One region of the Pseudomonas sp. S2_C11 genome, then DNA from elsewhere that is predicted to be linked to it. Evidence: predicted binding sites of a transcription regulator. Region 1 holds the regulator's gene; each other region holds the start of a gene.
What was found. Region 1 encodes FliA, which starts transcription of late flagellar genes. Its sites were predicted from a motif close to CTAAAGTTTNNNNNNNNNNNGCCGNTAA; they were not measured.
Positions count from the first base shown of each region.

Region 2: AB4N48_RS07010 (methyl-accepting chemotaxis protein) is a predicted target of FliA. The motif match lies at 1,979-2,006, and genes of this name have one in related genera.
Region 3: AB4N48_RS10940 (methyl-accepting chemotaxis protein) is a predicted target of FliA. The motif match lies at 1,416-1,443, and genes of this name have one in related genera.
Region 4: AB4N48_RS01900 (methyl-accepting chemotaxis protein) is a predicted target of FliA. The motif match lies at 1,069-1,096, and genes of this name have one in related genera.

Region 1 is NZ_CP162765.1:3,692,904-3,696,043, reverse strand. It holds gene fleN (flagellar synthesis regulator FleN) at 14-844, shown strand; gene fliA (RNA polymerase sigma factor FliA) at 841-1,581, shown strand; gene AB4N48_RS16695 (chemotaxis response regulator CheY) at 1,749-2,120, shown strand; gene AB4N48_RS16690 (protein phosphatase CheZ) at 2,139-2,927, shown strand; gene AB4N48_RS16685 (chemotaxis protein CheA) at 2,981-3,140, shown strand, end outside.
Region 2 is NZ_CP162765.1:1,517,432-1,520,571, reverse strand. It holds gene AB4N48_RS07015 (LysR family transcriptional regulator) at 1-51, shown strand, start outside; gene AB4N48_RS07010 (methyl-accepting chemotaxis protein) at 253-1,935, opposite strand; gene AB4N48_RS07005 (Na+/H+ antiporter family protein) at 2,138-3,140, opposite strand, start outside.
Region 3 is NZ_CP162765.1:2,412,608-2,415,747, reverse strand. It holds gene AB4N48_RS10940 (methyl-accepting chemotaxis protein) at 1-1,287, opposite strand, end outside; gene AB4N48_RS10935 (undecaprenyl-diphosphate phosphatase) at 1,592-2,422, shown strand; gene AB4N48_RS10930 (DUF1294 domain-containing protein) at 2,419-2,847, shown strand; gene AB4N48_RS10925 (IS110 family RNA-guided transposase) at 2,884-3,140, opposite strand, start outside.
Region 4 is NZ_CP162765.1:395,237-398,376, reverse strand. It holds gene AB4N48_RS01900 (methyl-accepting chemotaxis protein) at 1-997, opposite strand, end outside; tRNA gene AB4N48_RS01895 (tRNA-Pro) at 1,159-1,235, opposite strand; tRNA gene AB4N48_RS01890 (tRNA-Lys) at 1,333-1,408, opposite strand; tRNA gene AB4N48_RS01885 (tRNA-Pro) at 1,414-1,490, opposite strand; tRNA gene AB4N48_RS01880 (tRNA-Asn) at 1,500-1,575, opposite strand; gene clpB (ATP-dependent chaperone ClpB) at 1,873-3,140, opposite strand, start outside.

The sequences.
Region 1 (3,140 bases):
GTAAAGAAATAACATGGGCAGCATGCATCCCGTACAGGTGATCGCGGTGACCGGCGGCAAAGGTGGCGTCGGCAAGACTAACGTGTCAGTGAACTTGTCGCTGGCGCTGGCAGAGCTTGGCCGTCGGGTCATGCTGCTGGACGCCGACCTGGGCCTGGCGAACGTCGACGTTCTGCTGGGGCTGACACCCAAGCGCACACTGGCCGACGTTATCGAAGGCCGTTGCGAACTGCGCGACGTGCTGTTGCAAGGCCCGGGCGGGATTCGCATCGTGCCGGCGGCCTCCGGCACGCAGAGCATGGTGCACCTGAGCCCGGCGCAACATGCCGGCCTGATCCAGGCGTTCAGCGACATCGGCGACAATCTCGACGTGCTGGTGATCGACACCGCTGCGGGTATTGGTGACTCGGTAGTCAGTTTCGTTCGTGCCGCGCAAGAGGTGTTGCTGGTGGTCTGCGACGAGCCGACTTCGATCACCGACGCTTACGCGCTGATCAAGTTGCTCAACCGCGACTACGGCATGAACCGCTTCCGCGTGCTGGCCAACATGGCGCAGAGCCCGCAAGAAGGGCGCAACCTGTTCGCCAAGTTGACCAAGGTCACGGATCGCTTCCTCGACGTCGCCCTACAATACGTCGGCGCCGTGCCATACGACGAAAGCGTGCGCAAGGCAGTGCAGAAGCAGCGCGCCGTCTACGAAGCCTTTCCCCGTTCCAAGTGCGCACTGGCCTTCAAAGCCATCGCCCAGAAGGTCGATACCTGGCCGCTGCCCGCCAACCCGCGCGGGCATCTGGAATTTTTCGTCGAGCGTCTCGTGCAGCAAACCGCAGGGCCTGTGATATGACCGCCAGTGGCATGAATCTTTACAAAAAGTCGGCGCGTGACGCGCAATACGAATTGATCGAGCGTTACGCGCCACTGGTCAAGCGCATTGCCTATCACTTGCTGGCGCGCCTGCCGGCCAGCGTGCAGGTCGAAGACCTGATCCAGGCCGGGATGATCGGTTTGCTGGAAGTCTCGACCAAATACGACGCCAGCAAAGGCGCCAGTTTCGAAACGTACGCGGGCATTCGAATCCGCGGCGCGATGCTCGATGAAGTGCGCAAAGGGGATTGGGCACCACGCTCGGTTCACCGTAATACCAGGATGGTCAGCGACGCGATTCGCTCGATTGAAGCTAAAACCGGCCGTGACGCTAAAGATCACGAGGTTGCGGCCGAACTCCAATTGAGTCTCGACGATTACTACGGGATTCTGAATGACACCTTGGGCAGTCGCCTGTTCAGTTTCGACGACCTCTTGCAGGACGGCGAACACGAAGGGCTGCACGAGGATGGCGCCAGTGCTCATATGGAGCCGTCACGCGATCTGGAAGATGAACGCTTTCAGGCGGCGCTGGCGGACGCGATTGCCAATTTGCCGGAGCGTGAGCGACTGGTGTTGGCGCTGTACTACGACGAAGAGCTGAACCTCAAGGAAATCGGTGAAGTCCTTGGCGTCAGTGAATCGCGGGTCAGCCAGTTACACAGCCAGTGCGCGGCCCGTCTGCGGGGGCGTTTGGGGGAGTGGCGAGCGCGCTGAAGGCAGTGTGGGGACACTGCGAAACGAGGCTGGTGCGGTGATAAGCGGCGCCGGTCTCGATCCGTTGTGCTCCAGACAAACTTTAAGTGCTGCGCCGATTGATTGAAGTGGCGCGTCCAGGTGCTGGGCGCGTTTAAGACTGCTTGGAGGTCGAATTGAACAAAGACATGAAAATCCTCATCGTTGATGACTTCTCAACGATGCGGCGGATCATCAAGAACCTGCTGCGCGATCTTGGGTTCACCAACACCGTCGAGGCCGACGATGGCACCACTGCCATTCCGGTGCTCAACAGCGGCAGCATCGACTTTCTGGTAACGGACTGGAACATGCCGGGCATGACCGGTATCGACCTGCTGCGTCACGTGCGCGCCGATGAGAAACTCAAGCACCTCCCGGTGTTGATGGTGACTGCTGAAGCCAAGCGCGAGCAGATCATCGAGGCCGCTCAGGCCGGTGTGAACGGTTACGTAGTCAAACCTTTCACGGCTCAAGCGTTGAAAGACAAAATCGAGAAGATTTTCGAACGCATCGGCTGATGAATGCGCGGGGGAGCTATGGAGCATAACGAATCATCACAGGGCGATTTCGAATCGACCCTGAAAAAACACGCGGTCGAACTGGTCGAGAGCCTTGAAAAAGGCAAGTTCGGCGACGCGGTGCAACTGATCCATGAGCTCAATCAGACCCGTGACCGCGGCCTGTATCAGGAAGTGGGCAAGCTCACACGTGAACTGCACAGTGCGATCGTCAATTTCCAGATCGATCCGCACATGCCGCAGGCCGAGGAAGTGTCGCAAATCACCGACGCCACCGAACGCCTGGGCTATGTGGTCAAGCTGACGGAAGCCGCGGCCAACCGCACCATGGATCTGGTGGAAAGCGCCACGCCGGTGGTCAACAGTCTGGCTGATGAAGCGCAGACGTTGAGCGCCGATTGGGGCCGCTTCATGCGTCGCGAGGTCGGGGCTGAAGAGTTCCGTGAACTGGCGCGCCGGGTCGACGGTTTTCTGTCACGCAGCAGCACGGACAACCGTGCGGTGTCGAGCAACCTCAACGACATCCTGCTGGCTCAGGATTACCAGGACCTCACAGGTCAAGTGATCAAGCGTGTGACCCAGCTGGTCACCGAAGTCGAAAGCAATCTGCTCAAACTCGTGCTCATGGCCAGTCAGGTCGACCGCTTTGCGGGCATCGAACATGACCGCGCCGCAATGCTTGCTGAAAAAGATCCACAAAAACATCTCTCGCAGGGTGAAGGTCCGCAGATTCATGCCGATAAACGAGAAGACGTTGTGTCCGGTCAGGACGATGTGGACGATTTGTTATCCAGCCTTGGATTCTAGAGTTTCGGAATTCGGGTTTTTTGGGTTTTTAGACCTGTAGGAGCACCCCATTAATGAGCTTCGGCGCCGATGAAGAGATCCTTCAGGATTTCCTGGTTGAGGCCGGCGAGATTCTTGAGCAACTGTCCGAACAACTGGTCGAGCTGGAAAGCCGTCCGGATGATGCAGATCTGCTCAATGCAATTTTTCGCGGTTTCCACACTGTAAAAGGGG
Region 2 (3,140 bases), 2.2 Mb from region 1:
GATTTTTTTGTCGAGTGCTTTGGCGAGATTCCTTATTGGGACAGAGCCTGAAGATCAAGAGCCCCCTCACCCTAGCCCTCTCCCTGAGGGAGAGGGAACCGACCGAGGTGTCCCACCTACTGCATCGACCTGAAAAACCGCGTCGATTATGGGTTCAAAGCAGGACTTTCAGGTCGGCGTAATCCCGCAATATTCCCCAATCGGTTCCCTCTCCCTCTGGGAGAGGGCTAGGGTGAGGGGCTTTTCAGGCCATCAGATACGGAACTGCCCGACCAGCTTGCCCAACCGCTGCCCGAGCTCCGCCAGACTGCGCGACGTTTGCGCGCCCAGTTGCGTTTCATCGGCGACGCTGTCCACCGCCACCGCAATCTGATGCACGCTGCGGTTGATCTCTTCGGCCACCGCCGTCTGCTCTTCCGCTGCGCTGGCGATCTGCGCGTTCATCGAGTTGATCGTCGCGATCAACTGCGCCATCGCGTCCAGCGATGCACCGGCCTGATTGGCTTGCTGCGAAGTGCCGTCGCCGGCCTCGCTGGAACGGCGCATCGCTTCGACCGCCTGCTGCGTGCCGGCCTGCAAGCGGTCGATCATGCCCTGGATTTCCTGAGTGCTGATCTGCGTGCGGCTGGCCAGTGCGCGTACTTCGTCCGCAACCACCGCAAAGCCACGACCGGCCTCACCGGCGCGCGCCGCTTCGATCGCGGCGTTGAGCGCCAGCAAGTTGGTCTGCTCGGCAATCGAACGAATCACCCCAAGCACGCCGACAATCGAACTGACGTCCTGCTGCAGGCTGTCCAGCGACACGCCGCTGTTGCGGATGTCGTCGACCAATGCATGAATCTGCTTGATGCTGCCTGCGACCACGCGCTTGGCGCTCTGGCCTTCTTCGTCGGTCTGCTGAGCGGCGACGGCGGCGTTCTGTGCGCTCTTGGCGACTTCCTGGGCGGCGGCGGACATTTCGTTGATCGCCGTGGCGACCTGATCGGTTTCGTGGCGCTGACGCTCCATGGCCTGATCGGAACGCTGCGCCTGTTCCGAGACCTGGGTGACCAGACCGGTCAGTTGCGTGGTCATCTCGGTGATCTGCCGCACCAGGCCGTGGATCTTGTCGACGAAACGATTGAACGAGCCGGCCAGTTCGCCGAGTTCGTCCTGGCTGGTGATGTTCAGGCGTCGGGTCAGGTCGCCCTCGCCCGCCGCGATATCATCGAGGTTGGCTTTCATCAGGGTCAGCGGGCGCAGAATGGTGTTGGCCAGCAGCATGCCCGCCGCCGCGATCACCAACAGCACCAGCACCGCAACGCCGACAATGCTCAGCACCACGCCTTGCACGCGCTCCTGCACTTGCGCCTCGACCTGCGCCACTTGCGCTTCGATGCCGTCGAGGTTGACCGAAGTACCGACCGCCATGTCCCACTTCGGCAGGTATTCGGTGTAGCCGAGTTTCGGCACCAGCACCTTGGCGTTACCCGGCAGCGGTGAGCTGTATTGCAAATAGTGGGTGCCGTCCTTGGCCACTTTGACCAGGCCGAGGTTGACGTAGACGCCGTTCGGATCGCGGTTGTCCTTGAAGCTTTTGCCCACGCCATCGGGGTCGTTGGCCTTGAACAGGCGCACGGTTTCGGAGTCGTAGCCGAAGAAGTAGCCGTCCTTGCCGTAGCGGATGCCCGAGAGCAACTTGATCGCCTGCGCCCGCGCCGCGTCGTCGCCCGGTGCGGCGGCGTCGTACAGCGGTTTGATCGTGGTCATGGCCACGGCGACGTAACTTTGCAGGGTGGCCTTGGCGTCGCCGAGCAGCCGCTCGCGGGTCTGTTCGACCTCCTTGCGCGCCTGTTCCTGGAGGATGAACAGCGTGGTCACGCTGATGACCAGCGCAAAGAGCAGCACCGGCAGAACGGCAAGGGACAGGACTTTAGCCTTGAGACTCAGGCGCATCGGGGGACTCACTCTTTTGATTTTGTTGGCGTGGTTAAAGGCTTTAACGGCACGCCGGGGCAAAAGTTGAGTCTTGAAACATCGCCGCCCCCCCTGTGGGAGCGAGCCTGCTCGCGAAAGCGTTGGCTCAGCAACCTGTGTGTCGACTGACACGACGCCTTCGCGAGCAGGCTCGCTCCCACATGGGGCAATTGTGGATTTTTTAGAGAACCATCGCCGCGATCCAGCCAAACACCAGCAGCGGCAGGTTGTAGTGCAGGAAGGTCGGCACGACGGTGTCCCAGATGTGGTGATGCTGGCCGTCGATGTTCAGGCCCGAGGTCGGGCCGAGGGTCGAGTCCGAGGCCGGCGAACCGGCATCGCCCAGCGCACCGGCAGTGCCAACGATGCAGACGATGGCGATCGGGCTGAAGCCCAGTTGCACGCACAACGGCACGAAGATCGCTGCGAGAATCGGCACGGTGGAAAACGACGAACCGATGCCCATGGTCACCAGCAAGCCCACCAGCAGCATCAACAAAGCCCCGACGCCTTTGCTGTGATTGATCCAGGCCGCCGACGATTCGACCAGCGTCTGCACCTGCCCGGTGGCCTTCATCACTTCGGCAAAGCCTGAGGCGGCGATCATGATGAAGCCGATCATCGCCATCATCTTCATGCCTTCGGTGAACAGGTCATCGGTCTCGCGCCATTTGACGATGCCCGACACCGAGAAAATCAGGAACCCGACCAGAGCGCCGATAATCATCGAGTCCAACAGCAACTGCACGACAAACGCCGAAGCGATGGCCACACCGGCAATCATCAGGCTCAGCGGGTTGTATTGCACCGCCGTCTGCTCGACCTGTTCGATCTTCGCCAGGTCATAAACGCGCTTCTTGCGGTAGCTCATAAACGCCATCGCCAGCCCGAAAACCATGCCCAGCGCCGGAATGCCCATGGCGTGGGTGACATTGATGCCGCTGATGTCGACGCCGCTGCGGGCGACGTTAGCCAGCAGGATTTCGTTGAGGAAGATGTTGCCGAAACCCACCGGCAGAAACATGTACGGGGTGATCAGGCCAAAGGTCATGACGCAGGCGATCAGACGGCGATCGAGTTGCAGCTTGGTCAATACATATAGAAGTGGCGGCACCAGCAGCGGAATGAACGCGATATGGATCGGCAGGATGTTCTGCGAGGCAATCGCCACCACCCACAGCAGG
Region 3 (3,140 bases), 1.3 Mb from region 1:
CTCCGCCGTCGATTTCTGCGTACGCTGGGCCAGCAAGCGCACCTCATCGGCGACTACGGCGAACCCGCGACCCTGTTCTCCCGCGCGCGCCGCTTCAATCGCCGCGTTCAAGGCCAGCAGGTTGGTCTGTTCGGCAATCGAACGAATCACCTCCAGCACGCTGCCAATCTGCGTACTCTCCGCCGCCAGGGTGCGGATCACTTCCACCGCTTGATCAATCGTGCCCGAGAGCTTGTCGATCTGTTGCAGGCTGCCGTCAATATTGATCTGCCCCTGTTGCGCCTGCGCTTCGGCATCGCGCATTTCTGCGGCGGCGTGTTCGGCGTTTTTCGCCACGTCCTGCACGCCGTAGGTGACTTCGTTGATCGCTGTGGCCACCAGTTCCATCTGCTGCGACTGCTGCTGGCTGCGCTGCTGCGCCTGCGAGGCATCGTTACCCAGCTCGCTGGAAGACTGGCCCAAAGCGCTGGCCGAGACCTGCAGATCACCAATCACTCGGCGCAGCTTGGCCGTGAAGGCATTGAAATGATGGGCCAGTTCGGTGACTTCATCCTTGCCATGGGTATCGAGGCTGCGGGTCAGGTCGCTTTCGCCGCTGGCGATGTTGGCCATCGCATTCACGGTTTCCTGCAACGGACGGACGATGCTGCGTGCGATCAGAATCACCAGCAGCGCCATGATCAGCGCAATCGCCAGGCCGATGGCCGACGCCTTGATCATCTGCCCCTGGAATTCGGCTTGCACATCGTCGACATACACGCCGGAGCCGATCACCCAGCCCCACGGCTCAAACAGCTTCACATAAGAGGTCTTGGCAACGGGATCAGTCGCTCCCGGCTTCGGCCAGCGATAATTGACCATGCCCGCGCCTTTGGCCTTGGCGATGGCGACCATTTCGTTGAACACCGCAAAGCCGTCCGGGTCGCGGATCGCCGAAAGGTTCTGGCCTTCAAGTTTGGGGTTGGTCGGGTGCATGACCATCACGGGCGTGAGGTCGTTGATCCAGAAGTAGTCGCTCTGGTCGTAGCGCAGGCCACGGATCGCGGTCAGCGCCTGCTTTTGCGCCGCGTCCCTGGTCAGGGTGCCAGCGGTCTCAAGACCTTGGTAATAGGTGAGCAGGCCGCTGGCGGTCTGCACCACGTGCTGGGTTTTCTGCGCCTTGGCGTGGTAGAGGTCGTCATGGATCTGCTTGAGCATCAGCACGCCCAAGGTCAGCAACATGACCACCGCCACGATCAAGATGAGCCACAAGCGTCGGCTGATCGACACACTGCGCAAGCTGTTCATAACGCTGTCACTCCGGATTCTTGTTCTTGTAATAAACGATCGCCAGCATCCAGCCACCGCTGTGGGCTCGCGATTGCGCGACTTGAGCCGCCTAACGCGGGGAGCGCTATTAAGGCTTGTCTGTTAGGATTTCGGCCCCGCGCGCGAAAACCTGAATCCGGTTTTGATATTTCACGGAATTTTTACCGTTTCGTGTGGATCCTGTGCGCGCGCAATCGCTACAGCTTTTACCGGCTACGCTGGACGCAGTGAACGAAAAAATACTATCGGGGCATGCCCGCGTGCATCGCTCTTTGGGGGATTGATGGATCTTTGGACCGCCTTGCAGGCACTGATTCTAGGAGTTGTAGAAGGGCTGACGGAGTTTTTGCCCATTTCGAGCACCGGACACCAGATCATCGTCGCCGACTTGCTGAACTTCGGCGGCGAGCGGGCCATGGCGTTCAACATCATCATTCAGCTCGGCGCGATCCTCGCGGTGGTCTGGGAGTTTCGGCGCAAGATCCTCGACGTGGTGATCGGCCTGCCGACCCAGCCGAGCGCACGACGTTTTACCGCCAACCTGCTGATCGCCTTCCTGCCGGCCGTAGTGCTCGGCGTAATTTTTGCCGATCTGATCCACGAATATCTGTTCAACCCGATCACCGTGGCGGCGGCGCTGGTCATCGGCGGGATCATCATGTTGTGGGCCGAACAGCGTCAGCATGAGGTGCATGCCGAAACCGTCGACGAGATTCGCTGGACCGACGCGTTGAAAATCGGCTTCGCGCAATGCCTGGCGATGATTCCCGGCACCTCGCGTTCCGGCTCGACGATAATTGGCGGCTTGCTGTTCGGTCTGTCACGCAAGACCGCCACCGAGTTCTCGTTTTTCCTCGCCATGCCGACCATGGTTGGTGCGGCGGTGTATTCGGGCTACAAATACCGCGATCTGTTTGTGCCGGCGGATTTCCCGGTGTTCGCCATTGGTTTTGTCACGGCGTTCATCTTCGCCATGATCGCTGTGCGCGGCCTGCTCAAGTTCATCGGTAGCCACAGCTACGCAGCCTTTGCCTGGTACCGGATTGCGTTCGGCCTGTTCATTCTGGCCACCTGGCAGTTCGGCTGGGTGGACTGGTCGGCGGCCAAGGCATGAACGATTCCCGCACGAGCCGCCCTGAGGGGCGACCTTTAGGCGGGCGCGTTCAGCATCTGAAATTGAAGCTTGTGGTGTTGCTGGTCGTCTGCGCGCTGCCGCTGTTCGGCTCGCTGTCGATGTGGCTCAGCGGCATCTCGCGGGTGCCGTTGGCGGCGTACGGGATTGTCAGTGTGCTGGCGTTCTTTCTGTACTGGGCCGACAAACGCAAGGCCCGCGCCGACGCCTGGCGTACCCCGGAAAACATCCTGCATGCGGTGGAACTGGCGGGCGGTTGGCCGGGTGCTTTGATCGCGCAGCAGGTATTCCGGCACAAAACGCGCAAGGTGTCGTTTCAGATTCTGTTCTGGGCGATCGTGTTGCTGCATCAGGTGTTCTGGATTGACCAGATTTTTCTCGGTTCCAACCTGTTGTCTTTGATCTAAAAAACACACTTACCCCTGTAGATACCGTCTTGAGCCTCACCGGGCAAGCGCAAGTTTCGGGTCATATGGCAGTCCTGACTTGAGCACTCCGTAAACGAAGTGCAGCAGCTTGCGCATTGCTGCGCAGATGATCTGCTTGGGGGCCTTGCCATTGGCTTCCAGGCGTTCTTTCATCGCCTTGATCGCCTTATTGTGTTTCAGCGCCACCATGCCAGGCATGTAAAGGCCTGCACGCAGCCGTGCTGACCCTACTCTTGAGATCAGGGTGTGACCTTTGAGCTTTCCTGATTCCT
Region 4 (3,140 bases), 2.7 Mb from region 1:
CCGATTGACTGGACTGGCGCGTGGCATCGGACGTCGACACCGCGTTGCGCGCGACCTCCTCCACCGCAGCGGTCATCTCGTTGACCGCAGTGGCAGCTTGTTCGATTTCGTTGTTCTGCTCCTGCAGGCCTTGGGTGCTGTCGACGGTGACGGCGCTCAGTTCGTCAGCGGCGGTGGCCAGTTGTGTGGCTGAGCCGCTGATACCTTGCAGCGTCTCGCGCAGGTTCTGTTGCATCGTTGCCAAGGCCTTGAGCAAGCGGCTGACTTCGTCGTTGCCATGGGTTTCGATCGGCCGCGTGAGATCGCCCTTGGCGACACTTTCTGCGGCATCCACGGCGCTGCTCAGCGGGCGCACGATACTGCGCGTAAGCAACATCGCCAGCGCCACCGTGGCCAGCGCTGCCAGACCAATGAACAGGCTGACGATGGTCCGCGAGGTTTCATAATGCGCGGCGGACTTCTCGCTTTCGGCGGCGACCTGGCGGGCGAACAGATCGGCGAGATCGTTGAGTTGCTTGCCGGAGCCGTCGACCACGGTCTTCATGTCAACCAGCAACAATTTGGTCAACTCGTCACGCTTGCCTTGCTCGGCGAGGGTGAATGACTGGGCGATGCCGGTGCGATAGGCGGCGAAGGTTTTCTTGAACTGGTCATACAGCTGCTGACCTTCGGCAGTGTCGACCAGTTTGTCGTAGGCGGCGATCTTCTCGCTCAGTTCCTTGTCGCGGGTGTCCATCTGGCCGCGATAGGTGGCGATATTGGCCGGATCCTGATCGAGCGCCATGCGCAGGGAGATGGTGCGGATGCGCAGCATCAGTTCGCGGATCTCGTCGCCGCCACGGATGCTCGGCAACCAGCGGTTCTCCACCGCCACCTCGCTGTCGCGAATGCTCGACATCTGCCCCAGCGCAAACACGCCGAGCAAGGCCACCAGCACCGCGATCAGGGCAAATCCCAGGGCAGCCCGGGGAGCAATATTCAACTGACGAAGCAACATGACGAACGCCCTTATTCTTGTAATGGCCAGATCAAGGGGCGAAGCGTTGGCAGTCCCCTCGTGTTAGCGGGCTATCGGCAGGTTGTATGACGACTTGAAGGGATTCAGCTTTCGGCAGGCAAAAAAAATCCCCGTATCTTTCGATACGAGGATTTTCAATATGGTCGGGGTAAGGGGATTCGAACTCCTGACATCCTGCTCCCAAAGCAGGCGCGCTACCGGACTGCGCTATACCCCGGTAAAAAAAAGGCGACCTTTCAAAGATCGCCTTCTTCGATCAGCGCTTTTGGCCTCTGATCTTAAGATTCGATCCCAGCGCAAACTGGTTTCAAAAATGGTGGGTCGTGTGGGATTCGAACCTACGACCAATTGGTTAAAAGCCAACTGCTCTACCAACTGAGCTAACGACCCAAAAATGGTCGGGGTAAGGGGATTCGAACTCCTGACATCCTGCTCCCAAAGCAGGCGCGCTACCGGACTGCGCTATACCCCGGTTTGAAATTGGCTCCGTGACCAGGACTCGAACCTGGGACCCAATGATTAACAGTCATTTGCTCTACCGACTGAGCTATCACGGAACTACATATTTCAATTTACAACGGTGAAGCTTTGTTGCATCTCGCCACCCGTTCGCATCGCTGCGTTCGTGTGTCTGAGGCGCGCTATTCTACAACCTAGAACACCTCTGTCAACCCCCTAAATTGCTTTCAAGTTAATGATTTGCAACTTATTTCAGATTCCAACCCGGTGGGTTGAAACGCTGCCGGTGACTGACTGCGGGGCGCACTTTACAAGCCTTTTCCTTTGAGTTCAACAGCCTGGCGAAAAAAAGGCCTCGCAATGCGAGGCCTTCCCGGTTTCATTGCCGCTGAGGCTTAGCCGAAAACGATTTCGTCGTTCTCGACCTTGCCGGTGGCGGTGTCGCCCGGCATGAAATGACCCGACAGGATCAACTGTGCCAGCGGGTTTTCGATCCAGCGCTGGATCGCCCGTTTCAAAGGACGTGCGCCATACACCGGGTCGTAACCGACGGCGATCAGCTTGTCCATCGCCTCCGGGCTCAGCTCCAGCTTCAGCTCGCGCTCCGCCAGGCGGCTGCGCAGGCGGCCCAACTGGATCTCGGTAATGCCGGCGATCTGATCCCGCGCCAGCGGCTCGAAGATCACCACTTCGTCAACGCGGTTGATGAACTCAGGACGGAAGTGCGAGGTCAGCGCGTCCATCACAGCAGCACGCTGCGCCTCACGATCACCGACCAGTTCCTGGATCTGCATCGACCCGAGGTTGGACGTCATCACGATCACCGTGTTGCGGAAGTCCACCGTACGCCCGTGACTGTCGGTCAGACGGCCATCCTCAAGCACTTGCAGGAGGATGTTGAACACATCCGGGTGCGCCTTCTCGACTTCGTCCATGAGGATCACCGAATACGGCTTGCGACGCACCGCTTCGGTCAGGTAACCGCCCTCTTCATAGCCGACGTAGCCTGGTGGCGCACCGATCAGACGAGCCACGGAATGTTTCTCCATGAACTCGGACATGTCGATCCGCACCATCGCCTCTTCAGTATCGAAAAGGAATTCGGCCAGCGCCTTGCACAGCTCGGTTTTACCGACACCGGTCGGGCCGAGGAACATGAACGAGCCGCTCGGACGATTCGGGTCGGACAGTCCGGCGCGGGAACGCCGCACGGCATTGGCCACAGCCACGACCGCTTCTTCCTGACCGATTACCCGTTTGTGCAACAGGCTCTCCATTTTCATCAGCTTGTCGCGCTCGCCTTCGAGCATTTTCGACACCGGGATGCCGGTCCACTTCGACACGACTTCGGCAATCTCTTCTTCAGTCACCTTGCTGCGCAGCAACTGGTTTTCGCTCTTGCCGTGCTGGTCGACCATCTGCAGGCTGCGTTCCAGATCGGGGATCACCCCGTATTGCAACTCGGCCATGCGATTCAGGTCGCCTTTACGGCGCGCGGCTTCCAGTTCCTGGCGCGACTGTTCGATCTTCTGCTGAATCTGCGCAGAACCCTGCACCTCGGCTTTCTCCGAGTTCCAGATTTCCTCCAGATCGGAATACTCACGCTCGTGACGCTCGATTTCTTCCTGGAGTTTTTCCAGGCGTTTCTTCGCCGCGTCGTCGC